4 regions of the Kitasatospora sp. NPDC029367 genome follow, and region 2 is predicted to be linked to each of the others. Evidence: riboswitches for the same ligand, from Rfam matches in the RefSeq annotation. Region 2 holds a riboswitch; each other region holds the start of a gene.
What was found. A riboswitch is a leader RNA that binds a small molecule or an ion and turns the genes downstream of it on or off. The one in region 2 is predicted to bind cobalamin.
Positions count from the first base shown of each region.

Region 1: it holds a riboswitch for cobalamin, as region 2 does, so the genes downstream of both, nicT (Nickel transporter NicT) here and ACZ4W5_RS18250 (CoA-acylating methylmalonate-semialdehyde dehydrogenase) in region 2, are expected to answer to the same signal.
Region 3: it holds a riboswitch for cobalamin, as region 2 does, so the genes downstream of both, ACZ4W5_RS06130 (cobalamin biosynthesis protein) here and ACZ4W5_RS18250 (CoA-acylating methylmalonate-semialdehyde dehydrogenase) in region 2, are expected to answer to the same signal.
Region 4: it holds a riboswitch for cobalamin, as region 2 does, so the genes downstream of both, ACZ4W5_RS03385 (ribonucleoside-diphosphate reductase subunit alpha) here and ACZ4W5_RS18250 (CoA-acylating methylmalonate-semialdehyde dehydrogenase) in region 2, are expected to answer to the same signal.

Region 1 covers NZ_JBVHYH010000030.1:2,633-9,595, forward strand. Annotated here, with positions in the region: gene ACZ4W5_RS18395 (regulator) at 1-1,461, shown strand, start outside; gene ACZ4W5_RS18400 (hypothetical protein) at 1,468-3,030, opposite strand; gene ACZ4W5_RS18405 (ArsR/SmtB family transcription factor) at 3,210-3,593, opposite strand; cobalamin riboswitch at 3,675-3,868, shown strand; gene nicT (Nickel transporter NicT) at 3,901-5,025, shown strand; gene ACZ4W5_RS18415 (EamA family transporter) at 5,035-5,904, opposite strand; gene ACZ4W5_RS18420 (helix-turn-helix domain-containing protein) at 6,117-6,689, shown strand; gene ACZ4W5_RS18425 (type B 50S ribosomal protein L31) at 6,774-6,963, opposite strand, start outside.
Region 2 covers NZ_JBVHYH010000029.1:61,195-68,157, forward strand. Annotated here, with positions in the region: gene ACZ4W5_RS18235 (hypothetical protein) at 1-98, shown strand, start outside; gene ACZ4W5_RS18240 (type 1 glutamine amidotransferase) at 104-841, shown strand; gene ACZ4W5_RS18245 (serine hydrolase domain-containing protein) at 968-2,161, shown strand; cobalamin riboswitch at 2,256-2,435, shown strand; gene ACZ4W5_RS18250 (CoA-acylating methylmalonate-semialdehyde dehydrogenase) at 2,647-4,146, shown strand; gene ACZ4W5_RS18255 (acyl-CoA dehydrogenase family protein) at 4,143-5,297, shown strand; gene ACZ4W5_RS18260 (enoyl-CoA hydratase/isomerase family protein) at 5,297-6,370, shown strand; gene mmsB (3-hydroxyisobutyrate dehydrogenase) at 6,403-6,963, shown strand, end outside.
Region 3 covers NZ_JBVHYH010000006.1:119,369-126,331, forward strand. Annotated here, with positions in the region: gene ACZ4W5_RS06125 (cobyric acid synthase) at 1-814, opposite strand, end outside; gene ACZ4W5_RS06130 (cobalamin biosynthesis protein) at 944-1,909, opposite strand; cobalamin riboswitch at 2,009-2,137, opposite strand; gene ACZ4W5_RS06135 (helix-turn-helix domain-containing protein) at 2,333-3,025, shown strand; gene ACZ4W5_RS06140 (alpha/beta hydrolase family protein) at 3,465-4,592, shown strand; gene ACZ4W5_RS06145 (hypothetical protein) at 5,192-6,517, shown strand; gene ACZ4W5_RS06150 (CDP-alcohol phosphatidyltransferase family protein) at 6,616-6,963, opposite strand, start outside.
Region 4 covers NZ_JBVHYH010000003.1:26,051-33,013, forward strand. Annotated here, with positions in the region: gene ACZ4W5_RS03380 (ribonucleotide-diphosphate reductase subunit beta) at 1-283, opposite strand, end outside; gene ACZ4W5_RS03385 (ribonucleoside-diphosphate reductase subunit alpha) at 283-2,688, opposite strand; cobalamin riboswitch at 2,882-3,022, opposite strand; gene ACZ4W5_RS03390 (hypothetical protein) at 3,462-4,394, shown strand; gene ACZ4W5_RS03395 (glycoside hydrolase family 26 protein) at 4,534-5,988, shown strand; gene ACZ4W5_RS03400 (hypothetical protein) at 6,111-6,959, shown strand.

The sequences.
Region 1 (6,963 bases), on a different contig from region 2:
CGCCGACGGCTGCCGGGGCTGAGACTGGACGGCGCCGAGGTGCTCCAGCTCGATCCGCTCAGTCCGGCGGCCGGCGTGGAACTGGTGCGCTGCTGGCTCGGCCCGGGCCGGGGCACCGACCAGGAGGTCGCCGAGCTGGTCGGATTCTGCGACGGCCTGCCGCTGGCCCTGAACGCGATGGGCTACCAACTGCTGGACGGCGAGCTGGAGATCGATCAGGCCCTGGCCGAACTCTCGGATCCGGCGCACCGGTTGGTGTCGCTGGACAACGAGGAGGGCGGGATCGACAGGATGCTCGACCCGGTTGTCCGGCGGCTGTCCCCGCACGCCAAGGCGCTCTACCACCTGGTGGGCGTCAACCCGGGGCCTTTCGTTTCGGCGGAGTTGGCCGAGGCGGCCGGGATCGACCGGGCGTCGGAAGGCCTGCGTGAGCTGCGTTCCGCGCACCTGCTGGACGATGTCGTCGACGACGGCCCGGGGCGGCGCTTCCGCGCTCACGACCTGGTCCGGCTGCACGCGCGTGGGTGCGCCCGCGAACTGCCCGAGCGCCTCGACCTGCTGGCCCGGACCGTCGGGTACTTCCGTGGCCGGGCCGCGTTGGCGGACACCCTGGTGCTCGGGGACCGTCTCCGGCTCCAGGAGCGCAGCGGTGCGGGGCTGCCCGGGTTCACCGACAAGAAGAGCGCACTCGGGTGGCTGCGGGCCGAGCGGGCCGATCTGCGGGAGGTCGTTCGGGCGGCGGCGGAGCAGGGTTGGCACGGCGAGGTGTGGCGGCTGTGCGAGTCGCTCTGGGCCCTGTACCACAGCGACAAGAACTACGGCGACTGGATCGAGACCCACCGGCTCGGCGTGGAGTCGGCGCAGTGGGACAACCGCCCGGACGCGGTGATCCGTATGCGCAACCAACTCGCGCGGGCTCATTACGAGTTGAAGGAGTACCCGCTGGCCGTCGAGCAGGTGGCGATGGCGTCGGAGATCCTGCCGCTCGTCGACGAGCCGCGGCTGAGCGGCGTGCTGTACGAGACCGACGGTCTGCTCTGCCTGGCCGACGGGCGTCCGGAGCGTGCGGTGGAGCGGTTCGCCCTGGCCAGGGAGGCCAACGAGGGCGATCCGCACGGCGAGGTCGTGCAGGACTACAACATCGCCCAGGCCCTGATCGCGGCCGGGCGGGCGGGTGAGGCGATCGGTGTGCTGGACGAGGCGGCGGTGACCGCCGAGCGCACCGAGGACGAGCCGATGCTGATGCGGCTGCCGCTGGTGCGGGCCCGTGCGTACCGAGACCTGGGGGACCTGGAGGCGGCCGTCCGGTGCGCGGAGGAGTGCGTGCGACGTGCGGCGCAGCTCGGCCAGCTCGCCAAGGAGCGGGAGGCGCACCGACTGCTGCTCTCGCTCGCGGAGGAGCTCGGGGATGCCACGCTCGCGGCACGCAGCCGGGCTTGGCTGGGAGAGTCGGAGGCCTAGGCGCGTCTAGGCCGGTCGTGCCGTGAAGGCCACCCGGGTCAGGTGGGTGCCGGTGCGGATGGTGAGGCCGTGGTCGGGCAGCAGGGCCGGCTCGCCGCCGTCGGCGAGCCACAGGACGAGCGCGGAGCCCAGCAGAAGCGGGTCCAGGAGCGGCTCGGTGGTGCCCCAGGCTTCCTCGGCCTGTGCCTCCAGGAGCAGGCCGTCGGGCAAGCGGACCAGGTGGCGGGCCTCACCGAGGGCGGCCACCAGCACGGCGGCGCTCGGCCAGTCGGCCGAGGCCTCGGCGAGCCAGTGTTCGGCGGGCCGTTCGGCCCGGATCGTGGTGCGGGCCAGGACCTCCGCCGTGAACTTCAGTTCTCGGACGGGTTCCTCGGTACTCGCGACGTGGAAGCCTCGGGGGCGGTGGCGCTCGGGGACGACGATCGGGAACCGGCGGAGGCTGACCTCGCTGCCCCGGCATTCGCCCTCGACGTCGTAGGCCGTCGGCGACTCGGCGGGTAGCGGGACGGGTGCCGGGTAGGGCGGCAGGTCCGGGGCCTTGGCCGGCCGGTCGACGGCCGGCAGGAAGTCGTGCAGCAGGGTGGCCAGGAGCTCGCCGGAACGACCGCGTCGGCCGAGCGAGCGGTCGGTGATCGACTGCAGTGAGGCCGGATCGTGCTTCGCCATGGCCTGTTCGATCTGGGCCAGCAGGTCGCTGTGCGGATCGAGCGCGGGCGCGGCCTGGCCGAAGGCGTAGGTGGGGGACCGCGGGTCCAGTTCGGCGGCGCCGGTGGTGACGAGCAGGGTCGGGTGCCGCAGGGCCGCACCGTAGAAGGAGACCGAGCCGTGGTCGCCGATCAGGCAGTCGGCGGCGACGACGGTGGCCTGCCAGCCCTGGTGCGGCGGGATGAGCCGCAGGCCGGAGCGGGTGGCGGCGGCGAGGATCGCCTCCGGGTCGTGCTTGGCCCAGATGTTGGGGTGCAGGATCACCGCCACGGTGTACTCGTCGGCCGGGAGCTGGGCGATGAGAGACGACGGGAGGTCGAGGGCGTGGGCGAATAACGAGTGTTCGCTCCAGGTGGAGTTGACCACGACCAGGCGCCGTCCGTCGACGGCGCCGAGCGCGGCGCGGTAGCGGTCCCGGGAGTCCGCGCTGTGCTGCATCCGGTCGTGACAGAGGTCGCCGACCTCCCGGGCGCGGGGGAGGGCCTCGGGACACCAGTCCGCCAGCCGGCCGAACTGTTCGGAGTGGGTGAGGCCGACGACGCTGGGGAACACCCGCCGCCGGTAGGTGAGTTCCCGCCGGGACAGGCCGGCGGCGCTGACCGGGTCGCCGGTGGACTCGGTGACCAGCCGGTTGTACCCGGCGCCGTGCGGGAGGACGACGAGCGGCGCGTGCAGCCGGTGCATGGAGGCGTGGACGGCGCAGGCGACAGCAAGGTCGAACTCGTAGCGGACGGCCTCCTTCCAGGGCATCACGGTGATGTTGCCGGGCAGGGTGCGGAGGTAGTCGTCGAGTCCGGTGGCGAACTCCGAGCCGGGGTTGACGGTGATGTAGAACCTGATGCCGTCCTGACCACGCAGCAGCATGAGCACGTCGAGAACCCGGGTGGCCGAGGTGAGCGTGCGGGCGACGGCGAGGACGCGCGCCGTGACCGGTCGGGAATCCCAGCGTGAGTCGTCGGGCCAAGGCCGAGGCCGGAGGCGAATCAGCACACGAAGATCGTACTCATCCCCCCGCGCCCCCGGCGTGGTTTGCCGAGTGTCGGTCAGCCCGCCGCCGCGGCGGGCTCCTCGTGGTCGGCGGCGGCGCACTCGTCGAGCAGGGGGCGCATGGCGTCGTCCACGAGCCGGTAGCGCACCACGCGTCCGTCCTTGTCTCCGGTGACCACTCCCGCGGTGCGGAGCAGCCGCAGGGCCTGGGAGACGGCCGGGTCGCGCATGCCGGTGGCGACCGCCAGGTCGCTGACGGCGAGCGGGCCGGCCCGGTGGAGGGCGAGCAGCAGGGCGAGCCGTCCGGGGTCGGCGAGCAGGGAGAACCGCTCGGCCCAGGACCGGACGTGCTCGGTGTCACCGATGGCGGCGATGGCTTCGCAGACCCGGTGTCCGTCGATGGTGCGGTGGCCCGCGCGGTCGGCCGGTACGAGATGCATGCGGACATTCTGGCAGCTCACGACCTGTGATCCTGGACACCTGCACAGGTGCGCAACCTTGCGAGGGTGCGGTCCTGCCCCTACGGTGTTCCCCGCCGTGGTGCTCGGGAATACCGGTGACGGACCTTCGACAGGTCCTGCTCCGGAGCGGCCCTCGCCACTGTGATCGGGGGAGAGAAGTCCGGACCCACATGCCACTGGGCGCTTCGTGCGCCTGGGAAGGCGGGTCCGGGAGCCCCGTAAGCCAGGAGACCGGCCACGGCATCTCACGAAGTCATTCCACGAGGTGCTGGAGCGTGATCCGAAGATGACCCTGCCCGAAACCGCCGCGCCCGCCGAGGCGGACCCCGCCCCCTCCGTACTGCCCACCTTCCGGTGGAAGCGCGAGGACACCGTCCGTACCGCCGGGCTGATGGGGGTGATCCTGGCCATGCACGTGGTGGCCTTCGGGACCCTCATCTTCCTGGTCGCGCCGCACAACTACGCCGTCGGCACCCAGGTCTTCGGGGTGGGCCTGGGCATCACCGCCTACACCCTCGGCATGCGGCACGCCTTCGACGCCGACCACATCGCGGTGATCGACAACACCACCCGCAAGCTGATGGCGGACGGCAAGCGGCCGGTCTCGGTCGGGTTCTGGTTCGCCCTCGGGCACTCCTCGATGGTGGTCATCATGGCCGCCCTGGTGGCGGGCGGCGCCCAGCTGGCGAACACCCTGATGGACGACGACTCGGCCACCCACAAGTGGCTCGGGGTGGTCGGCACCACGGCCTCCGGCGCCTTCCTCTACCTGATCGGCGCGCTCAACCTGGCGGCGCTGCTCGGCATCCTCAAGGTGTTCCGCTCGATGCGGGCCGGGCAGTTCGACGAGTCGGAGCTGGAGGCGCACCTCGACTCGCGCGGCTTCATGGCCCGGATCCTGAACCGGGCGACCCGCTCGATCACCCGGCCCGGGCAGATGTTCCCGGTCGGCATGGTGCTGGGCCTGGGCTTCGACACCGCGACCGAGGTCACCCTGATGGTGATGGCCGGTTCGGGCGCGGCGGCCGGGCTGCCCTGGTACGCGATCGTCTGCCTGCCGCTGCTGTTCGCGGCCGGGATGAGCCTGTTCGACACCCTGGACGGGACGTTCATGAACTTCGCGTACCAGTGGGCCTTCTCCAACCCGGTGCGCAAGGTGTACTACAACCTGACCATCACCGGGCTGTCGATCGCGGTGGCCTTCATCATCGGCACCATCGAGCTGGTCGGCGTGCTGCACGAGAAGCTCGACCTGACCGACCCGGTGACCGGGTTCATCGCGGACATCTCGCTGGACAACGTCGGCTACGCGATCGCCGGGCTGTTCGTGGTGGTGTGGGCGATCGCCATCGGGTACTGGAAGCTGGCGGGTGTCGAGAAGCGCTGGACGCCCGCGCAGCAGCAGCAGTAGCGGTCGGGGTCACGCCGCCGCGAGCAGCAGCGTGCCCGCCACGGCGAGCCCGGCGCCGACCACCTGGACCGGGCGCAGCCGCTCCTTCAACACCCCGCGCGCCAGCAGCGCGGTGACCACCGGGTAGAGCGAGGCCAGCACGGCGGCCACCGCCGCCGAGCCGCCGTGCGAGGCCGACGCGTAGGCGGCGTTGCCGGCCACGTCGAGCAGCCCCACGGCGGTGAGCAGCGGCAGCCGGGAGCGCAGCCCGGGCAGCAGTCCGCCGTCGGCGGCGCCACGCAGCGAGTACACGCCACGCAGCGAGTACAGCAGCGCGGCGCCGCCGACCGCGATGTTGACCAGCCGCTGGACGCACAGCACCAGCAGCAGCCCGCCGCCGGCCGAGGCCTGGGCGAGCAGGGACATGTTGGCGCCGAACCCGAAGGCGGCGGCCAGGGTGAGCAGCAGGGCGGTACGGGCGGCGGCCGGTCCGCCGCGTTCGGGCCCGCCGGCCAGCACCACGCCGGCCACCGCCACCGCGATCCCGGCCAGCTGCGCCGGGCCGGGGCGCTCGCCGAGCGCGAGCCCGAGGCCGACCGGGACGGCGACGCCCACGGTGGCCAGCGGGGAGACCACGCCCATCGGGCCGAGGGCGAGCGCCCGGTAGAAGGCGAGCATCGCGAACGGGCCGATCACCCCGGCGGCGACGGCGTACCAGAGGGCCGGGGAGGCGTCGGCCCAGCCGCCGGTGGCCAGCACCGCGAGCAGCAGCACGGCGGCGGCCGTGGCCTGGGAGACGACCACGACGGCGAGTGCGGGCAGTCGGCGGGTGAGGATGCCGCCGCCGAAGTCGCCGAGGCCGGTGAGCAGGCTGGCGGCGAGGGCGAGCAGGGCGGTCACCGGAGCGCCCCGGGGCTCACGGCGTGCGGGGTCGAGGCCCGGGGGGCCGAGGCGCAGGGGATCGAGGCGTGGGGGATCGAGGACAGCACAATGCACTCCGAAGTACAGTCGGATGGACTTGTTGCCGGAACGGCAGCGTAGTGCACAAAACTGAACTCGGCCGAACACTATTCTGTACTTCTCGTACGGTGAGACACCGGAGGACTGCCCGCGTGCCGGACCCCGACCTGGTCTCCAGGGCCCTCGCCCGGAACCTCAAGCGACTGCGCACCGAGCGCGGCCACACCCTGGACGCCCTCGCCGCCCGGTCCGGGGTGAGCCGGGGCATGATCGTCCAGATCGAGCAGGGCCGCACCAATCCGAGCGTGGCCACCGTGGTCCGGCTCGGCGACGCGCTCGGCGTCTCGATCGCCACCCTGCTCGACTACGAGGAGGGCCCGGACGTCCGGATCGTGCCCGGCGACCAGGCCGTCCCGCTCTGGAACGGGCCGGCCGGCGGGACCGGCACCCTGCTGCACGGGATCGAGGCGCCCGGGCCGCTGGAGCTGTGGGAGTGGCGGATGGCGCCCGGTGAGGAGTACTCCTCCGAGCCGCACCCGGCCGGGACGGTGGAGATCCTCCGGGTCGTCGAGGGCGAGCTGACCCTGCTGCACGGCGAGCGCGAGCACACCGTGCCGGTCGGGAGCACGGTCTCCTTCGACGCCTCCTTCGCGCACGTCTACCGCAACGCGGGGGAGCGGGAGCTGCGGCTGACCATGGTGGTGTCCGTGCCGCCGCCACGCTGAGTCCGTCCCTGTACGTCGCGCCGTCCCCGTACGTCGCGAACGGCGCCTCCCCGAGCCGGGGGAGGCGCCGTTCGCGTTCCGTCGTCAGTGCCGGTCGCCGTAGCGGCGGCGGAACTGCTCGACCCGGCCGGCGGTGTCGAGCACCCGGGACTGGCCGGTGTAGAAGGGGTGGCTCGCCGAGGAGATCTCGACGTCGATCACCGGGTAGGTCTTGCCGTCCTCCCACTCGACGGTGCGGTCGCTGGTGGCCGTCGAGCGGGTGAGGAAGGCGAGG
Region 2 (6,963 bases):
TGACGAAGGTCAACCTCGCAGTGACGATCGTGGCTATCCTGAGCTTCGTCCAGTGCGTCGACTCGGCCCTCAACCTGTGGTCGAGGTTCTTCGAGTAAGAGGGGTGGGGATCGTGCCGGTGGACGTGCAGATCTGCGTCGCGGACGGGCTGATCTACGACAGTCTCGACTACGCCGACCGGATCGAGCAGCGGCTGACCCGAGCCGGCCTGAGCTGCGGCCGCCTGGACCTGGTGACCGAGGCGGCCGAGCTGACCGCGCGACGGCAACAGCCGGCCTTGGCGTACGTGTTCACCGGAGGCCAGACGTCTGTGCACTCCGACGCCGCGTGGATGCGCGCGACCATCAAGCTGATGGGGGAACTCGTCGCCGACGCGAACGGGCGTGACGGCGACACCGGCCCCGCGGTGGTCGGCGTGTGCCTGGGCTCGCAGCTGATCGCCGAGGCGTTGCGTCCGGGCTCGATCATCGACACCTCGGGCATCGAGGTCGGCCTGACCGAGGTGAACCGGGTCGGCGACCGCCGGGGCGTCGGCGTCGTGCCGTCGTTCCACTACCAGGCGATCAGTCCGCAGATCGAGGAAGTGGACGGCGTGCGGATCGAGTACCGCAACGAGCACACCTCCGTCCAGGCGCTGAGCTACGGCGAGCGGGTCTTCGGATGCCAGTTCCACCCCGAGCTGACCCCGGACGACGTGCGCCGGCTGATCGACTTCAACGAGGACGTCATCAGCCGCTGGCACGGCGACCCGGCCGCGGCGCATCGCTCGGTCGAGCGGTACCAGGACGACCTGCCCGAGGACCTCTTCGAGCGCCTGGTGATCGACCGCATCACGCGCTGACGCCGTCGGGGTCCGCTGCACCGCGATCCCGATGCGCGGCGATCCCGGAGGCATTCGGATGAATGTCCGTAGGGGGGCCGGTGCGGTGCCGCGGGCAGAAGCCTGGAACGACCTATCCAGGGGCGTATGCCTATCCGAACGGGCCGATCTGCCCTGCTGCGCACCGTGACGACCATCTCTGCCTGCCTGGCAGCCTCCCTGCCCGGGATCGCCGCGCCCGCGGCGGCCGTACCGGTCCCCAGGGAACCGGCCGCCGCGTCGCAGTCCTGGGAAGCGACCGCGGCCAAGCTGGACCGGGTGATCCGGCAGACGGCCGCCGACGCCGGTGTCCCCGGCGTGATCGTGGGCGTCTGGAAGCCCGGACAGCCGCGCTACGTACGGGCTTTCGGCGTCGCGGACACGAGCGACTGCGCCCCGATGCGAACCGACCTGAACATGCGGATCGGCAGCGAGACCAAGACCTTCACCGTCACCGCGCTGCTCCAGCTCGTCGACCGCGGCGAGGTCGGCCTGGACGACCCGATCTCCGCATACGTCGACGGGGTGCCCGACGGAGAGCACATCACGCTGCGTCAGCTCGCGGACATGCGCAGCGGCCTGTTCGCCTACAGCAAGGACCCGGGCTTCCAGCACCTGCTGACGACCGAGCCGCATCGCCAGTGGTCGCCGAACGAGCTGCTCGACATCGCTTTCGAGCATCCCAACCAGTTCCCGCCCGGCACGCAGTTCGACTACTCCAACACCAACACCGTGCTGCTCGGCCTGGTCGTCGAGAAGGTCACCCACCGCCCCTTGCGGGACGCGATCCGGGACCTGATCACGCGGCCGAGCGGCCTGGACCGCACCTTCCTGCCGGTGGCGGCGGAGTTCCCGCTGCCGCACGCCCACGGCTACACCGACATGACGCCGGACGGCACGGTGGCGGATGCCACGGACTTCAACCCGAGCTGGGGCTGGGCAGCCGGCGCGATGATCTCGGACCTCGACGACATGCGCTCCTGGGCGGAGAACGTCGCGACCGGCGGCCTGCTGTCCCCGAAGACCCAGGCGGAGCGCCTCGACGCGCACCCCACCGGCGCGCCGGGTGACGCCTACGGACTGGGCATCGACATCAACCACGGGTGGATCGGCCACGCGGGCTCCCTGCCCGGCTACCAGAGTCTGACGGTCTACCTGCCCGCCCAGAAGGCGACGATGGTGATCCTGCTCAACACGGACATCCCCTCGAACGGCGAGAACCCCAGCACCCTGCTCGGCCGGGCCATCACCCGGGTGGTCAGCCCCGACAACGTCTACGGCGACGCCTCCGACCAGGCCTGACGCACGACCCGGGGGGGGGACGCGGGGGAGGTCACGACAGCAGGGCGCGCCGCGGGCCTCGGACCCCGGACCTCTGGACTTACTAGGACGTCCGACTATATGGTCGATGCCAGGTCCGCGGTGTCAGGGAAGCCGGTGTGAGTCCGGCACGGTCCCGCCACTGTGACCGGGGAGTTCGTCCTCGTGGATGACGGCCACTGGCAGCCAGCCGGGAAGGCCTGGGGGCGGGCGTGGATCCGGGAGTCAGGATACCGGCCGCGGGTGGTCCGTGTTTTCCACGAGGATGGAGACGACACGCATGACTCCGGGCTGCCTTTCCCGTTCCGCTGCCCCTTGCCCTGCCGTGCTGACCGTCGGGGCACACCTGCTCCCCCGACGCTGACGTCAACCGCCGGACCGCCGTAGGCGCGCACGACCGTGCGCCCGGACGGTGGCGGTGGTCTCTCCATTCCTCCTCTCCCCATCCACGATGAGAGAAGGAACCGATGGTCCGTGAACTGACCCATTTCGTCGGCGGCAAGCGCGTCGCCGGGACGTCCGGCCGGTTCGGCGACGTGTACGACCCCAACACCGGCCGGGTGCAGGCCCGGGTGCCGCTGGCCGACCGGGCCGAGGTCGAGGCGGTGATCGCCGACGCCGCGCAGGCCCAGCCCGAGTGGGCCGCCTGGAACCCGCAGCGGCGGGCGCGGGTGCTGCTGCGCTTCCTGCACCTGGTCGAGCAGGAGAAGGAGGACCTGGCCCGGCTGCTCTCCGCCGAGCACGGCAAGACCGTGGCCGACGCCCACGGCGACATCCAGCGCGGCCTGGAGGTGGTGGAGTTCGCCGCCGGGATCCCGCACCTGTTGAAGGGCGAGTTCAGCGACAACGCCGGCACCGGCATCGACGTCTACTCGATGCGCCAGCCACTCGGCGTGGTCGCGGGCATCACGCCGTTCAACTTCCCGGCGATGATCCCGCTCTGGAAGGCCGCGCCCGCGCTGGCCTGCGGCAACGCCTTCGTCCTCAAGCCCTCCGAGCGCGACCCTTCGGTGCCGCTGCGCCTGGCCGAGCTCTTCCTCGAAGCGGGGCTTCCCCCGGGCGTGCTCAACGTCGTCAACGGCGACAAGGAGGCCGTGGACACGCTGCTGGAGGACCCCCGGGTCGAGGCGCTCGGCTTCGTCGGTTCGACCCCGATCGCCCAGTACGTCTACGCGACCGCGGCGGCGCACGGCAAGCGCGCACAGTGCTTCGGCGGCGCGAAGAACCACATGATCGTGATGCCGGATGCCGATCTCGACCAGGCCGCCGACGCCCTCGTCGGCGCCGGCTACGGCTCGGCCGGCGAACGCTGCATGGCGATCTCGGTCGCCGTCCCGGTCGGGGAGGAGACCGCGGACGCGCTGGTGGCGAAGCTGGTCGAGCGGATCGCCGCCTTGAAGGTCGGCCGCTCGGACGACCCGGCGGCCGACTTCGGTCCGCTGGTCGGCCGCGACGCCCTGGAGCGGGTCCGCGGCTACCTGGACCTCGGGGTCCGGGAGGGAGCCGAACTCGTCGTGGACGGACGGGACTTCCGCCTTCCCGGCCACGAGGACGGCTACTTCCTCGGCGCCTCGCTGTTCGACCGGGTCACCCCCGGCATGCGGATCTATCGGGAGGAGATCTTCGGCCCGGTCCTGACCGTGGTCCGCGCCGCTGACTACGAGGAGGCGCTGCGGCTGCCGAGCGAGCACGAGTTCGGCAACGGCGTGGCCATCTACACCCGGGACGGCGACACCGCCCGGGACTTCGCCCGCCGGGTGAACACCGGCATGGTCGGGGTCAACGTGCCGATCCCGGTGCCAATCGCCTACCACACCTTCGGCGGCTGGAAGCGCTCCGGCTTCGGCGACCTCAACCAGCACGGCCCGGACTCGATCCGCTTCTACACCCGCACCCGCACCGTCACCTCGCGCTGGCCCTCCGGGGTCAAGGAGGGCGCGAGCTTCACCATGCCGACGATGGGATGAGCACGGTGCACGCAAGTGACCTGACGGACGACCAGCGCGCCGTCGCGGAGGCGACCCGGGCCTTCGCCGACGAGCACCTCGCCCCGCACGCGGTGGCCTGGGACCGGGACGAGCACTTCCCGGTCGACGTGCTGCGCAAGGCGGCGGACGTGGGCCTGGCCGGTGTGTACGTGCGCGAGGACGTCGGCGGATCGGAGCTCTCCCGACTGGACGGGGTGGTCGCCTTCGAGGCGCTCGCGACCGGCTGCCCGTCGATCGCCGCCTACCTGTCCATCCACAACATGGTCGGCTGGATGGTGGACCGCTACGGGACCGAGGCGCAGCGTGCCCGCTGGCTGCCGGCGCTCTGCACGGCCGAGCAGTTGGGCAGTTACTGCCTCACCGAGCCCGGCGCCGGCTCCGACGCCGCCGCGCTCACCACCCGGGCCGTGCGCGACGGCGACCAGTGGGTGCTGGACGGCGTCAAGCAGTTCATCTCCGGGGCGGGCACGTCCCAGGTGTACGTGGTGATGGCGCGCACCGGCGGCCCGGGGCCGGGCGGCGTCTCCGCGTTCCTCGTGGACCGGGACGACCGGGGGCTGTCCTTCGGTCCGAACGAGCACAAGATGGGCTGGAACGCCCAGCCGACCCGGCAGGTGCTGCTGGACGGCGTCCGGCTGCCCGCCGACCGCCTGCTCGGGGCGGAGGGCGAGGGTTTCCGCATCGCCATGGCCGGCCTCAACGGCGGCCGGCTGGGCATCGCGGCCTGCTCGCTGGGCGGCGCCCAGAGTGCGTTGGAACGTGCGGTGGCCTACCTCGCCGACCGTGAGGCGTTCGGGGCCCGACTGCTGCACGCCCAGGCGCTGCAGTTCCGACTCGCCGACATGGCGACGGAGTTGGAGGCGGCGAGGGCGCTGGTGTGGCGCGCGGCGACCGCCCTGGACCGGGGCGACCGGCGGGCACCGCAGCTGTGCGCGATGGCCAAGCGGCACGCCACCGACACCGGCTTCGAGGTCGCCAACCAGGCGCTCCAACTGCACGGTGGCTACGGCTACCTCGCCGAGTACGGCATCGAGAAGATCGTCCGCGACCTGCGGGTGCACCAGATCCTGGAAGGGACCAACGAGATCATGCGCGTCATCGTCGCCCGCGGCCTGACCGGGGCCGCCTGATGACCGGGAACGACACCGAGGAGGTCCTCGTCCAGCGGGAGGGCCGGGCCGGGCTGATCGTCCTCAACCGGCCCGCCGCCCTGAACGCCCTCACCCACGGCATGGTGCGGACGGTCTCGGCGGCCCTGGACGCGTGGGAGCAGGACGAGCGGGTCGACACCGTCGTCGTCACCGGCGCCGGCGACCGGGCCTTCTGCGCCGGCGGCGACATCGTCGCCATCCACCGCGCCGCCACCGGCGGCGACCAAGGCGCCGTCGAGGAGTTCTGGCGCGACGAGTACCGCCTCAACGCCCGGATCGCCCGGTACTCCAAGCCCTACGTCGCCGTCATGAGCGGCATCGTGATGGGCGGCGGGGTCGGGGTCTCCGCCCACGGCAGCGTCCGGATCGTCACCGAGACCACCCGGGTGGCCATGCCGGAGACGGGGATAGGCTTCGTGCCCGACGTGGGCGGCACCTACCTGCTCGCCCTCGCCCCGGGCGAGCTGGGTACCCACCTCGCCCTGACCGCGGGTTCGGTCGGCGCCGCGGACGCGCTGCTCTGCGGGCTCGCCGACCACTTCGTGCCGGCCGAGCGCCTCCCGGCCCTGCTCGACGACCTGGCCGAGCTGCCCGTGCACGACGCCCTCGAACGGCACGTCGAACCCGCACCGCCCGGCCGGCTGGACGGGCAGCGCGGATGGATCGACAGCTGCTACGCGGCCGGCACCGTCGAGGAGATCCTCGACCGGCTGCGGGACAGCGGTGAACCCGAGGCGAAGAAGGCCGTGGACCGGATCACCGCCAACTCGCCCACCGCCGTGAAGGCGACGCTGGCGGCGCTGCGCCGGGCCCGGGCGCTGGGCCCCCTGGAGGCCGTGCTCGACCAGGAGTACCGCACCTCCTGCGCGGCGCTCGCCACCCGGGACCTCGCGGAGGGCATCCGGGCCCAGGTGATCGACAAGGACCGTTCGCCGCGGTGGAGCCCGGACACCCTGAGCGCCGTCGAACCCGCCGCCGTGGCCCGCTACTTCGCCCCGCTCGGCGAGCGCGAACTCGGCCTCGCCGCCACCACCCCCCTGGAGCGCTGGTGACCCACGACATCGGATTCATCGGACTGGGCAACATGGGCGGCCCGATGGCCGCCAACCTGGTCAGGGCCGGGCACCGGGTGACCGGCTACGACCTGGTGCCGGAGGCGCTGCGGCAGGCGGAGGAGGCGGGCGTCCGCCCGGCGCGGTCCGCGGCCGAGGCCGTCCGCGGGGCCGACGTCGTCATCAGCATGCTGCCGGCCGGCCGCCACGTCCTGGCCGCCTACGCGGAGCTGCTGCCCGCCGCCGGCCCGGGAACACTCTTCGTCGACTGCTCCACGATCGACGTCGCGGACGCCAGGGCGGCGCACGAGCTCGCGGTGAACGCCGGGCACCGCGCGGTGGACGCGCCGGTCTCCGGCGGAGTGGTCGGTGCGACGGCCGCGAGCCTCACCTTCATGGTCGGCGCGGAGAAGGAGCACTTCGAGAGCGCCCGCCCGGTGCTGGAGGCGATGGGCCGCAAGGTGGTGCACTGCGGCGCCCCCGGTGCGGGGCAAGCGGCGAAGATCTGCAACAACATGATCCTCGGCATCTCGATGATCGCGGTCAGCGAGGCGTTCGTGCTCGGGGAGAGCCTGGGGCTCAGCCACCAGGCG
Region 3 (6,963 bases), on a different contig from region 2:
TGAAGTTCGACAGCCGCGGGAAGCGCACCACGGCGACCCGCAGCACGTCCGCCCCCAGCGGCCCGCGCCCGTCCACCCGGTCCACCACGGTGGACAGGTCCAGCGAGTCCTCGGCGTCCAGCCACAGGCCCGGCAGCATCGGCAGCGTGCCCAGCACCGGACGGCCGGTCAGCTCGTGCAGCATCTCCAGCCCGGGCGCCAGCAGCCGGGCGTCGCCGCGGAACTTGTTGACGAACCAGCCGGCCACGTGCCGCTGGTCCTCCGCCGACAGCAGCGCCAGCGTCCCGTACATCGCCGCGAACACCCCGCCCCGGTCGATGTCCCCGACCACCACCACCGGCAGCGCGGCGGCCGTGGCCAGCCCCATGTTGGCGATGTCCCGGTCCCGCAGGTTGATCTCGGCGGGGGAGCCGGCGCCCTCGCACACCACCACGTCGTAGCGGGCGCGCAGATCGGCCAGACACTCCAGCGCCCGTTCCAGCAGGACGGGCTTGCGCTCCCGGTAGTCCAGCGCGCCCACCTCGGCCACCGGCCTGCCGAGCAGCACTACCTGGCTGCGGCCGTCCGCGCCCGGCTTGAGCAGCACCGGGTTCATCGCCGCCTCCGGCTCCACCCGGGCGGCCTGCGCCTGCATCGCCTGGGCACGGCCGATCTCGGCGCCGTCGGCGGTGACGAAGGAGTTCAGCGACATGTTCTGCGCCTTGAACGGGGCCACCCGCACACCCTGCCGGGCCAGCCAACGGCAGATCCCGGCCGTCACCACGCTCTTGCCCGCGTCCGAGGTCGTCCCCGCGACCAACAGTGCGTTGCTCATGCGCCCGCCTCGCTACGCTCGGCAGGCGCTTCGCACAACGCGCACCTTCCGATGATGAACTCGCTGCGCTCGCTCATTCGCCCGCCCCGCACAACGCGCACCCTCCGATGATGAACTCGCTGCGCTCGCTCATGCCCCACCCTTCTTCCTCATCAGCATCCGCAGCAGGACGTGCCCCGCGACCGTCGTACCCAGCGCCAGCGCGCCCACCCGCCGGGACAGCGTGCAGGCCCGCTCGATGTCGTCCACCGTCACCGGCCGCAACTCCGCACCCAGGACCGGCCGGTGCTCCACCCGCTCCCCGTACTGCAACGTCCCGCCCAGCCGGACCCCGACCGCCCCCGCGAAGGCCGACTCGGCCTGGCCCGCGTTCGGGCTCGGGTGCGCGGAACCGTCCCGGCGCCAGACCCGCCAGGCGGTCCGGGGCTCGGGCGCGGCGGCCACCGTCAGCAGGGCCGTCAGCCGGGCACCCGGCCAGCCCGCCACGTCGTCCAGCCGGGCCGAGGCCCAACCGAAGCGGGCGTAGCGGGGCGAGCGATGGCCCACCATGGCGTCCAGGGTGTTCACCGCACGGAAGGCCAACAGCCCCGGCGTACCGGCCAAAGCGCCCCAGACCAGCGCGTTCACCACGGCATCCGCCGTGTTCTCCGCCACCGACTCGACCACCGCCCGGGCGATCTGCTGCCCGTCCAGCGCACTCGGATCCCGCCCGCACAGGTGCGGCAGCCGCTCCCGGGCCGCCGTCAGATCGCCGACGGCCAGCGAGCGTCCGATGGTGCGGGCCTCCCGGGTCAGCGAGGTGCCACCGAGCACCGTCCAGGTCGCCCCCGCCGCTAACGCGGCCCGGCCCAGCGGACGGCGCCCGACCGTACGGTCCAGAGCGAGCGCGCCGGCCGCCACCGCACCCACGCACACCGCGGTGTACCCGGCACCGGCCGCCCGGCCGTCGCGCCACAGCCGCCGCTCCAGCCGCCCCGCGGCCGTGCCGAACAGGGCGACGGGGTGCCCGCGGCGCGGGTCGGCGTACCGGGCGTCGGCGGCGTAGCCCGCGAGCGCGCCCAGGCCGAAGGCGGCGGCCCGGGTCAGCGGGCGCACAACAACGAAAGGCTGGGAATCCAACCGGGCGGGGCAGCCTGCATCGCGTGGGTGTCCTCACTCAGGGTCCGCGCCCTGGATCGACGTACCGGGGGCGAGAGTCTCCTGGCTTCCGGGTCCGACGCACCCCCGGGCCTTCCAGCGGCCCCTGACGGGCCGCCGTGGCACTTTCCGAGCGTGCTCCCCGGTGACAGTGGCGGGACCGCGCCGGACTCGCACCGGCTTCCTCTCCATGCCTCCGTTTGGCCCCAGGATCCCATCACGCGCCCGAACCGGGAGTCAACCGAGGTCACGGAGGGGTTGGTCACACGACACGCCCGCCCCCGCCCTGTGCGATCGCCCAGCCCCACGACGGGCCCGGCGCCCCCGCTTCGTGCGTTCGGCGGCTGGGGCCGCGCCGCGAGCCACGCCTACGGTTCGGCCATGCGCCGCAGAAAGCCCCCCGCCGCCGCCCCCACCCCGGTGCCGTTCTCACCGGAGGCCGCCCGGGCCCACCGAACCGGCCTAGGGCTGACCCCCGAGCAGGTCGCCGAGGGCATGGCCGCACACGGCGTCCGACTGCTCCCCGGCCACGTCCTCGCCTGGGAGGACGGCGTGCTGCGCCCCGGCGAGACCGAGTTCATCGCCCTCGCCCGCGCCCTCTGGTGCCCGGCCGCCGCCCTGATGCCCGGCCCCCCGGTCACCCTGCGCGACCACCGCCTCGCCCGGGAACTCCCCCCGGAGACCGTCGCCGAACGGGTCGGCATCCCCCTCCCCACCTACCGCCAGGCCGAACTGACCGGCCACTGGGACGGCGACCCCGACCAGACCCACGCCCTCGCCCAGGTCCTCGGTCTGCGCCTCACCGAACTGATCGAAGCCACCGGCCGCCGCGAGGCCCTCGACACCCTGCTCCGCCAATGCGTGGCCGGCCGCTGGCAACCCCACCTCCGCCCGATCGCCCACCTCGTCCCCGTCCCCGAACCCGACCTCGCCGCCGTCCTCCCCGTCCTCCACCAGGAACACCACATCCCCTCCCACTGGGGCACCACCACCCACCCCACCACCCCCACCCCACCCCTCACCCCCCGCTTCTGGCACCTCCTCAGCACCCACCACCCCACCATCCCCGTCTGACCACACCACCCCACAAACACCAACCCCCCCACACACACGCCACCCCCCACCCCCACCCCCACCCACCTACCCGCACTCACCCACCCACCCCCACCACCCCCCTCCCCCCACCCGACCCAGGCGAGAGGGACGCGCTGCGGGAGGGGGCGGTGGAGGGGGTGGGTGCGGAAGGGGGCGTGACGGGTGATTTTCAGACCGCCAACGGCGCCCAGCACCCCTCGATGAGGGTCGGCGGTCTGAAAATCATCCAGCCCCCGGAGCGCCCACCCCCGGAACCGCCCCCGGACCAACCCACCCTCCCGAGAGCCCACCCCCCAACCAAAGCCCCGCGCAGCGGCCCCCGGCCCCCAGACGGCCCAGCCCAGTGGCCGCCCCGCCAGGCCCCTTGTGGACTGGTCCTCGAACACCGTCCAGGTCCGTGAACAGAGCGGGGATCGATATGCGTTGGAGAACCGCAGCCGTCGTGGCGGCCGCCACCGGAGCCGCCGCCGGGGCCGCCGTCCTGGTCGTCGGCCGTCGGGCTTCCGAGCGGATGGTCCGTCCGGGTGCGGGCCCAACCGCCGGCGGCCAGGGTTCGGGGCCGGTGCTGGTGCAGAGCCTGGCGGCGGGGCGGGTGACGTTCAGCCGGCGCCCGGAGAGCCTGCGGCCCGGCCGCTGGGCGGTGGAGTGGGCGGACGGCGGGCATGCCGTGGTGGAGGAGGTCCTGCACAGTGACGCGCAGGGCGTCACCCGGCGCCTGGTCCGGGCGGACCGGGGCACGCTGACGCCCGGCACGGAGGTCCGTTTCACTCCGCGCGTGTACCTGGGCGATCCGACCTCGGCGCTCGGCCTGGCCTTCACCGACACCGTGGCCGAGGGCGAGCTGGGCCCGCTGCCGGTCTGGCTGCTCGGCGGCAAGCGCGGCACCTGGGTGATCCTGGTCCACGGCCCGGAGGCGGACCGCGGGCAGACCCTTTCGGTGCTGCCGGCCCTGCACCGTCTGGGGCTGCCGGCGCTGGTGGTCACCTACCGCGGCGACGAGGGCGCCCCGGCCTCCCCGGACGGCTACAGCCACTTCGGCGAGACGGAGTGGCGGGACGTCGAGTCGGCGATGCGGCTGGCCCTGGACCACGGCGCGGGCCGGGTGATCCTGTACGGCTGGTCGGTGGGTGCGACGACGGTGCTGCAGACGGCGGCGCGGTCGGCCTGGGCGCACGCGATCAGCGGGATCGTGCTGGACTCGCCGGTCCTGGACCTGCCCGCGGCCGCCCGCCGGGACGCCGCCCGGGCGGGCTTCACCGGGGTCTCCGCCGAGCTCGGCGCGCTGGCCGCGCAGGGCCGTACGGGCGTCGACCTGGCGGACTTCTCCCGCTTGGCGGAGGGTGCGGACCTGCGGGTCCCGACCCTGGTGCTGCACAGCCCGGACGACACGATCGCACCGATCGGCACGGTGGAGCGCCTGGCCGCGGCCCGCCACGACGTGGTCAACCTCCAGCGCTTCCCGGGCGCCGAGCACGCGGCCCTCTGGAACTCGGCACCGGACCACTACACCGAGCTCCTCCGCCGCTGGCTGACCCCACTGCTCTGACCCCAGCCCCGCCCCGCCCTCAGGGGCAAACCTTGCTCCCGAACCCCCTCAGCAGATCCCCCCTCCCCCTCCCCCTCCCCTCACCCCCACTGCACCGGAAGTCGACCCCGCCGACTTCCGGTGCAGCACTGCCCCCCACCGGCACATGCCACCTGGCCGGATCACAGCCCTCCGCTTCCACCGCACCCCGCCCCTCCCGCACGCCCGCAGAACCACCCACCGCCCCCACCCCCACACGCAGCGTGACCACCCAACCGGCCAGGGCAACGCCCCACCACCCCCCTGGCATGACCCCGCCACACGTTTCCGGCCAGGCGGTTTGCCTCTGTTGCCCGATCTTGCGGAGGTGCCGCCCCCGGTCGAGCGGTCGTACGGGCAACCGGATGTGACAGAAGGCCGGTACAAGGGGAAGACTGCTCGACGTGACGTCTCGGAACCCGCGCGACCGTGATGCCCCGCTCCCGCCGACGATCGGTACCGGTGCGACGGTGACCCGTCTCCCCGGTACGGCCCAACGGCCCTCCGGCGGCAGGCCGGGCGGGGCCGCCGTACCCCGACGCCGTGGTCCCGCCCCGGCCCCCGGCCGGGGCCGGGTTCCGGTGCCGGAGGGCTTCCCCGCGCCGGCCGAGCTGGCCCCGCTGGCCCGTCGGATGCTGGTGGACGCCGTCCGGATCGCCCGCTGGGCCGGGGAGCTGGCGGAGGTCGACAAGCGCGGCGAGCTGCTCCCGGACGACGCCCGTGAGGCCGGCCGGGCGCTGGCCATGACGGTCGGCGCGGCGGCCAAGGCCTGGGGCCAGGCCCTGCTGGTGGGCCTGGTGGAGGCCCGGGACGGCGGAGCGGGCCCCGGCTGGCGCCTGCACGCCTGGGAGCACGACGACGAGGCCGTGGTGCGCGGCTGGTCCGGGCTGTTCGACGCCTGGACGCTGCTCGCCCCGGTGCCGCCCGCCGCGCTGCGCGGGGTGTTCGCCGTCCTGGCCGGCCAGGCCGTGGACCAGGCCCCGCAGTTGCTGTCCTTCCTGCACCTGGTGGACGGCCCGGTGGCCGAGAGCGAGCTGCTGGAGCTGCTGCGCCGCGGCCTGGACGAGCGCCGGGTCGGGGCCGGGCTGGGCAATCCGGGCCTGTCGCCGGTGCCGCACGCCGCCTCGGCGGTGTCCGCGGTCCGCGGCACCTGCCGGGCGCCGCAGATCGACACCCCGGCCGCGCCCTCCGACGTGGCCGCGGTGCTGGACTGGATGCTGGACGGCCTGACGGCGGTCGGCGCCGTGGTGCGCCGCGACGACGCCGCCGAGCTGTCCCCGCTGGGCCACTGGGCGGTGCGGGCGAAGCTGGAGGAGATCTGCACCGTCGCCCAGACCGCGGCCGGGCACATCGAGCAGAGCGCCTTCGAGCTGCTGAACGCCTGCGCGGACTACTCGCCGGGCCCGGCCCGGGCGGAGTTCCGCGCCTGGGTGGCGGCCCGCCCGGCGGACCGCGCGGTGGCCGAGCTGCTGGACGCGGCCCAGGGCGACGACGCGCTGGTGCGCGGCCTGGCCTTCGAGGCGCTGAGGGTGGCGGGCGGTCCGGCCGAGCAGGCGGTGCGGGCGGCGGTGGACGAGCCGGTGCTGCGCCCGTACGCGCTGCTCTGGCTGGCCGAGCGGTCCGACGAGGGGGTCGCCCCGGCGGACGTGCTGGGCGCCGAGGACGCGGCCTGGCTGTGGGTGGACACGGCGGCGGCGGTGCTGGACCACGGTGAGACGGAGCTGCTGGTGGGGCACGTCGAGGGCGCCTCGGCGGGTGACCCGGTGCGGCTGTTCGCCCGGGCCCGGCAGTCCGGGCACCCCCGGGCGGCCTCGGTGCTGACGGCGGTCTCCGGCGTGCACCCGGACCCGGGCGTGGCCCGGGCGGCCCGCCGCTCGGCGTTCAGCGTCCACACCGGCGGGGCGTGACCCTCCCAGCAAGGACCGCAGACCCCCCAGAAGCAACGCGAAGGGCCCGGAACCTGATGGTTCCGGGCCCTCCGTACGTCACTACGTCACGCGGCGGTTCAGCCGAGCCGCGACTCCGCCCGCCGGGCGCGGACGTCGCCGACCTTCTGCCCGACCTTGCGCCGGATGACCAGCAGCGGCGCCATCGCGGCGAGCGTGATCTGGGCGAAGGCGCCGATGTGCATCAGGGTGTCGCCCCCGGGCAGCCCGGTCGCCCAGGCGGCCAGGCAGCCGATCGCCACGACGACCCAGCAGAGCGTGGCGGTGGCCAGCAGCCCCTGCGGCTTGGGGTACTCGATCCGGCTGACCATGAGGTACGCGGCGCCGAAGATGGCGAGCAGACCGGGCAGGAACGGCGGGTCGAGCAGCACGATGGCGATGACCGTCATCGCGCCCATCGGGCAGGG
Region 4 (6,963 bases), on a different contig from region 2:
GCGCCTCGGGCGAGTTGATGTGCTTGTAGAGGCTCAGCACCACGTTGTTGGCGACGATCGAGTCACCGGTCGCGAAGAACGCCACCAGGCGGCCGATCAGGTGGCGCTCGCCCTCGCTGAGCTTCGCCAGGTCGGCGACGTCGGAGTGCAGGTCCACCTCCTCGACGGTCCAGGTGTTCTTGATCGCGTCGCGGTACCGGTCGTAGAACGACGGGTAGCGCATCGGGCGCAGGGTCAGCTCGAAGCCGGGGTCGAGCAGCATCTTGCGGTCGTCGGCAGTCATTACTGGCAGGCCTCGCAGGACTCGGGGTTCTCCAGGGAGCAGGCCAGCGCGGCCTCTTCCTCGGGGGTGAGGGTCGGGGTGTTGACCGGCACGGGCGCGGCGGCACGGGCGGTGCCGGAGGCGGCCTGGGCGATCCGGGTCGCGGGGCGCGAGCGCAGGTAGTAGGTGGTCTTGAGACCGACCTTCCACGCGTAGGCGTACATCGAGCTGAGCTTGCCGATGGTCGGCGCCGCCATGAACAGGTTCAGCGACTGGCTCTGGTCCAGGTACGGCATGCGGGCCGCGGCCAGGTCGATCAGGGCGCGCTGCGGCAGCTCCCAGGCGGTGCGGTACAGCGACCGGACCTGCTCCGGCAGCCAACCCAGCTCCTGGACCGAGCCGTTGGCGTCGCGCAGGGCGTCGCGGGTCTGCTGGTCCCAGACGCCGAGCTCCTTGAGCTCGCGCACCAGGTACGGGTTGACCTGGAGGAACTCGCCCGAGAGGGTCTCGCGCTTGAACAGGTTGGACACCTGCGGCTCGATGCACTCGTAGACGCCGGCGATGGAGGCGATGGTCGCGGTCGGGGCGATCGCGAGCAGCAGCGAGTTGCGCAGGCCGGTCTCGGCGATGCGGGCGCGCAGCGCCGTCCAGCGGTCGGTCCACTCCGGGGCGGCGCTCGGGAAGTGGTCGATGTGCAGCTCGCCGCGGGCGGCGCGGGTCTCGCCGTAGGCCTCGTGGCGGCCGAGCTGCTCGGCCAGGTCGGCGGAGCGCTCGTACGCGGTGAGCATGATGCGCTCGGCGATCAGCGTGGACAGGCGGGCGGCCTCGGCGGAGTCGAAGTCGATCCGCAGCTTGAAGAAGACGTCCTGGAGGCCCATCACGCCGAGGCCGACCGGGCGCCAGCGGGAGTTGGACGTACCGGCCTCGGTGGTCGGGTAGAAGTTGATGTCCACCACGCGGTCGAGGAAGGTGACGGCGGTGCGGACGGTGGCGTCGAGGCGCTCCCAGTCCATGGCGCCGAGCAGGTCGTCGGCCGTGGCGCCGGGGGCCACGTGCGCGCCGAGGTTGACCGAGCCGAGGTTGCAGACGGCGGTCTCGGAGTCGTCCGTGACCTCCAGGATCTCGGTGCACAGGTTGGAGGAGTGCACCGTGCGGCCGGGCAGCGCGGTCTGGTTGGCGGCGCGGTTGGAGGCGTCCTTGAAGGTCATCCAGCCGTTGCCGGTCTGCGCGAGGGTGCGCATCATGCGGGCGTAGAGGGTCTGCGCCGGGATGGTGCGGACGGCCTTGCCGGCCAGCTCGGCCTTGCGGTACGCCTCGTCGAACTCGGCGCCCCACAGGTCGACCAGCTCGGGGACGTCGGCGGGGGAGAACAGCGACCAGTCGGCGTTGGCGTTCACGCGGCGCATGAACTCGTCCGGGATCCAGTGGGCCAGATTGAGGTTGTGGGTGCGGCGCGCCTCCTCACCGGTGTTGTCGCGGAGCTCCAGGAACTCCTCGATGTCGGCGTGCCAGGTCTCCAGGTACACGCAGGCCGCGCCCTTGCGGCGGCCGCCCTGGTTGACGGCGGCGACCGAGGAGTCGAGGGTGCGCAGGAACGGGACGATGCCGTTGGACTTGCCGTTGGTGCCGCGGATCAGGCTGCCGCGCGAGCGGATGCGCGAGTAGGACAGGCCGATGCCGCCGGCGTGCTTGGAGAGCCGGGCGATCTGCGCGTAGCGGTTGTAGATCGAGTCCAGGTTGTCCAGCGGCGAGTCCAGCAGGTAGCAGCTGGACATCTGCGGGTGCCGGGTGCCGGAGTTGAAGAGCGTCGGCGAGGAGGTGAGGTACTCCAGACGGCTCATCAGGCCGTACAGCTCGGACACCTCGCGCACCGACTGCTCGGAGTCGCCGACCGCCAGGCCGCAGGCGACGCGGAGCAGGAAGTGCTGCGGGGTCTCGATCACCTTGCGGGTGATCGGGTGGCGCAGCAGGTAGCGGGACTGGACGGTGCGCAGGCCGAAGTACTCGAAGCGGTCGTCGCCCTTGGTGTCGACGAGCGCGTTCAGGGCGTCGGCGTGCTTGGCGACGAAGGCCGCGGTGGTGTCGCCGATCAGGCCCTCGGCGTGGCCGACGGCGATCGAGGCGGAGAAGGAGGTCGAGCCCTGGCTGTTCGCCTCGTCGACGATCTCCAGGGCGAGCAGGCGGGCGGCCAGCTTCGAGTACTGGGGGTCCTCGGCGATCATCGACGCGGCGGCGTCCACGGCCAGCCCGCGCAGCTCGGCGAAGTCCGAGCCGGCGTGGCGGCCGCGCAGCGCGGCGGCGGCGACATGGCCGGGGTCGACCTCGGTGAGGTCGGCGCTGCGGTCGGTGAGCAGCCGCAGGAGAGCACCGCCGGGGTCGGAGACCGTCGGGTCGGTGAAGGCGGTACCGGAGCCCTGGGCGGGCAGGGTGACTGAGGCAGCGGTGGTCAAGGCGCTCTCTCCTGGCGGCGATCGTGCGGCGGTGATCGGGGTCACCCGGGCCGATCTGGGCAGGGGAGCACGGCGCGGACGCAAAGGCGCCGCGCGAGGTGTCTCCCCGGCCCGCCCGCGAGGCCCGGAGGGGTGGTGCTGGGTGCCGGCGCGGCCTCTGCGGGAGGGCCGTGGCGCACGCTGTTCGGCAGGTACTCGGACTCGCGGTACGGCTGCTGGAGCCGCCCGCACACCGCTGCGGGGCAGTCCCGGATTCCCACCGGGTTCCCCTGCATCGACAGCAGAAGCGAGCATACATGTAGTGGTGTCTCCTCGATGCGACACCACATGTAGTGCGGCGTGGTGTGTTGTCGCGATGACGGGTTGTGCCCGGGCCGGTGGCGGTTCGTGGTCGTCCGAGGCCCGGAAGCACGCTCCGGACGTGTCGCGGCCGCCCGCCGGACGCCTCGGATCCGGGTGTCGGACACCCGGGGCCGGCGCGCCGGGCGTCCGGGTTTCGATACGGAACGGTCACCGGGCCGAGGGGCGGTGAGGGTCATGCCCTACGATCTGGGCGCATGAGCGACGGAACTGGTGTACCTGGGCACGGGCCGCAGGGGACGCCTCCCGCCGGGTCGGGGGGCGCACAGAATCAGCAGCCGGTGGGGCCGGGTCCGGTGCCGCCGCCGGGCGGTGGTTTCGGCCCGCCGCCGGCCTCGTACGGACCGGTGGCGCCGGCCGCGCAGCCGTTCTCCCAGCCCGTCCCGCCGGTGCCCCAGCCGGTTCAGCCGCCGGCTCCGCAGCCGCAGTGGCAGCAGCCTCCGCAGCAGCCGGGCCCTCCGCAGCAGCCGGTCGCGCCTCAGCAGCCGGTCCCGCCGCAGCGCGTCGAGCCGGACTGGGCGGCGCTGGCGGACCGCAACGAGGCCGAGGCCAGGCGCAAGCGCCGGGTGAAGATCATCGGCAGCGCGGTGGCCGTCGTCCTGGTGGGCGGTCTGGTCGCGGGTGGAGTGCTGCTGTTCGGCAAGAAGGACGACCCGGCCAAGCCCGGCGGCGGTGCGGTCGCGACCGCACCCGCCTCGGGCAAGCCGACCCCCGGCCCGTCGAACGGCGGCGCGACCCCGGGCGGGCAGCCGGAGGACCCGTCGAAGCCGATCTGGGAGGCCGCCACCGACCCGGCGCCGCAGGATGCGGGGGCCCTGTTCTCCGCGCTGCAGGTGACGGTCAACGGCGTGTCCTGGAACCGGACCGTGGTCTCGCTGGACCAGCCCTGCTGGGACGGCAACTCCACCACCGGCGGGCTCGGCAAGGTCCTCGGGGACCAGGGCTGCCAGAAGGTGCTCCGGGCGACGTACGTCTCCGGCGACAGCGCGGTGACCGTCGGCGTCGCGGTCTTCGACCACAAGATCCAGGCCGAGACGGCGATCAAGAACTACACCGGGCAGCTCAAGGGCCTGCCCGCGCCGGGCGCCCCGGCGTTCTGTGCCAACCCCGGCTGCACCGGCACGCACAGCAGCCTGGGCCGGTACGCCTACTTCACCGTCGAGGGCTCGGCGAAGGGCGGCAACGCCCCTGACGCCACCGCGACGGCGGCGGCTTCCGGGTTCGCCGAGCACGTGAAGGCCCAGTTGCTCCAGCGGGCCAAGGCGGCAGGCTCGGCCACGCCGGGTTCGCAGGGCACGCCGACGGCCGCCGCGACCGGCTGACCCGCTGTGACACCCCGGTCCCGGCGGACCTGTTCGCCGGGACCGGGGGAGTGTGGCAGGCTCTCGTCGGAGTCATTCGTACGCGTGTTCCGGTTGCGTCCGTGGGGGTCGGCGCCGGCGAGAAACCGGAGGAGCGGTCGTGGCCCTGCCCAGAGCCCTGCGCGGTAAGCCGGCCGTCCTGGCCGCGGCCGGTGTCGTGGTCGCCGCCGGCAGTCTCGTGCTGCTGGACCGCGACGACCGGACCGAGGTCGGACTGCCCATTCGGGTGCCGGTGTCGGTCGGCGCCCCCGGCCGCACCCTGCCGCCGGACGTGGGCCGGGACCTGCTGGCCCGGGATCCGCAGGCCTCGCCGAACGCCCGCGCCGTCCAGCAGTTCCTCGCGGACCTGGAGGCCCAGGCCCGCACCGGGCACAGCGGCGGCACGGTGATCGGCCAGCACGTCGAGGCGCACAACGAGCGCAACAACCCCGAGTACGGCGACTACCGGGGCACCAAGCAGGTCGGTTACTACTACAAGAAGGCCGCCGACATCACCGGCCGGCTGCCCGGCTTCATGGAGACCGACCTCGGCCCCGGCTACGGCCAGAACGCCTGGGGCGTCGGCAACCCGCGCTCCTACTCGGCCGGCCGCTGGCCCACCTGCCGCGCCGGCTGGCAGTACACCGACGACGCCGTCGACCTGATGACCGCCGTCTGGTCCGGCCACCCGCGCGCCGACGACGGCACCTACGACGGCTCCGGTGTCCAGCAGAACTGCGACGGCAGCACCACCGCACTGCCGGACAACGGCGGGGCCCCGGCCGGAATCGTCGGCATGTCCTTCCACGAGCCCTATCCCGGGTCCGGCGTCAAGTCCTTCGACCGGGTGCTCTGTTCGAACTCCCCGGCGGCCAAGGACCCGGGCTGGTTCGGCCGGGTCGTGGACGCCGGGGGCGACACCCCCGAGTACCGCGCACTGATCACCGACCTGTCCTACCTGGCCGACCACCTGGAGTACCTGGCCGCCCACGACGTGCCGGTGCTGCTGCGCCCCTACCACGAGATGAACGTCCAGGACTGTGCCAGCCGGTTCTGGTGGGCGGGCCAGAAGCCGGCCGACTACCAGGCGCTGTGGCGGATCACCTACAAGTACCTGGTGGAGACCAGGGGCCTGCACAACCTGCTGTTCGTCTGGACGCCGGTGTCCTGGGACGGCGCCCCGGGCGTGGACCCGTGGGACTACTACCCGGGCTCCCAGTACGTCGACGTGGTGGGGGTGGACGACTACAGCGGCAGCCCGGCGCACCCGATCGGCACCGGCGAGGTGTGGACCAAGCGCTACTACGACGGGCTCGCCGCCTACCACAAGCCGAGGATGCTCGCCGAGTCCTTCGCCGTGCCGGTCAACTCCCGCCAGCCGGACACCCTCAGCCGCACCCCCTGGACGATCTGGACGGTCTGGGGGCAGTCCCTCACCTCCGACAACCTGGCCCCGGACCAGCCGCGGAACTCCGGGGCGGACGTCAACGCCACCTACCACAGCCCGCTGGCGATCACCGGCGGCTCCGGGCCGTCCGGCGGGAGCCTCGACTGGGGCGGGCTGCACGTCCGCTGACCGGTCCGGAGCCGTTGAACCGGCGGAATTCCGGGTCCGTTGTGCCGTGTGGCATCCTGTGGCGGCGAAACCCGAGGGTTCGGCGGACGGTCGGAAGAGGACCGGAGGGGCGGGGTGCGGGGATGACACAGACACGTCCGATACGCGGGGCCGGTGGCCTGGCGGTCGGCTGGGGCGTGGTGCTGCTCGGCTGGGCGGCCTACAACTGCTTCGGGCAGGTCGGCTTCGCGACCTACCTCAAGGGCATCTTCTACTACGGCGGGACCTCGGTGGACGCCGAGACCGGGAGCCTCAACTACGGCCTGCTGTACCTGGCCGCGGGCATCCTGCTGCTGCGCGGGCGCGACTGGGCGCTCGGCGTGGCGGCGGGCGTGGCACTGGTCGAGGGCTACAACCGGGTGCGCAGCCTGACCGGCGCGCTGCTGGACGAACCGCAGCGGCAGTGGTTCACGGGGACGACCGAGGGCGGACTGAAGCTCGCCACCTTCGCGCTCGGTGTGGTCGTCACGGCGACGCTGATCGTGCTGCTCGCCCGCTCCAAGTGGCGGGAGCAGGCGGAGGGCTCTTCGGCCGGGACGGCCTGGCCGCCCGCGCAGAGCGCGGCTCCGGGCGGGCCGCTGCCGGGGCCGTACGGAGTGCCGCAGCCGGGCCAGCTACAGCCCGGGCAACCGCAGCCCGGGTGGCCGGAGCAGCCGCCGGCCCAGCCGGTGTGGTACCAGCAGCCGCAGCCGCAGCCGCAGGCCCAGCCCGCCGCCTGGCCGCCTGCGCCGCCCCAGGCGGTGCCGCCCGCGCCGGGCCCGTACGCCCAGCAGCCGCCCCAGGCGGCGACGTACCAGCCGACCGCGGTCCAGCAGCAGTGGCCCGCCGCCCCGCCCGTACCCGGCCCGCAGGCCCCCGGCCCGCAGGCCCCCGGCCCGGTCGTGCCGCCGCCCGCCGACGCGCCGCCGGCCCAGCGTCCGCCGCAGGCCTGACCGC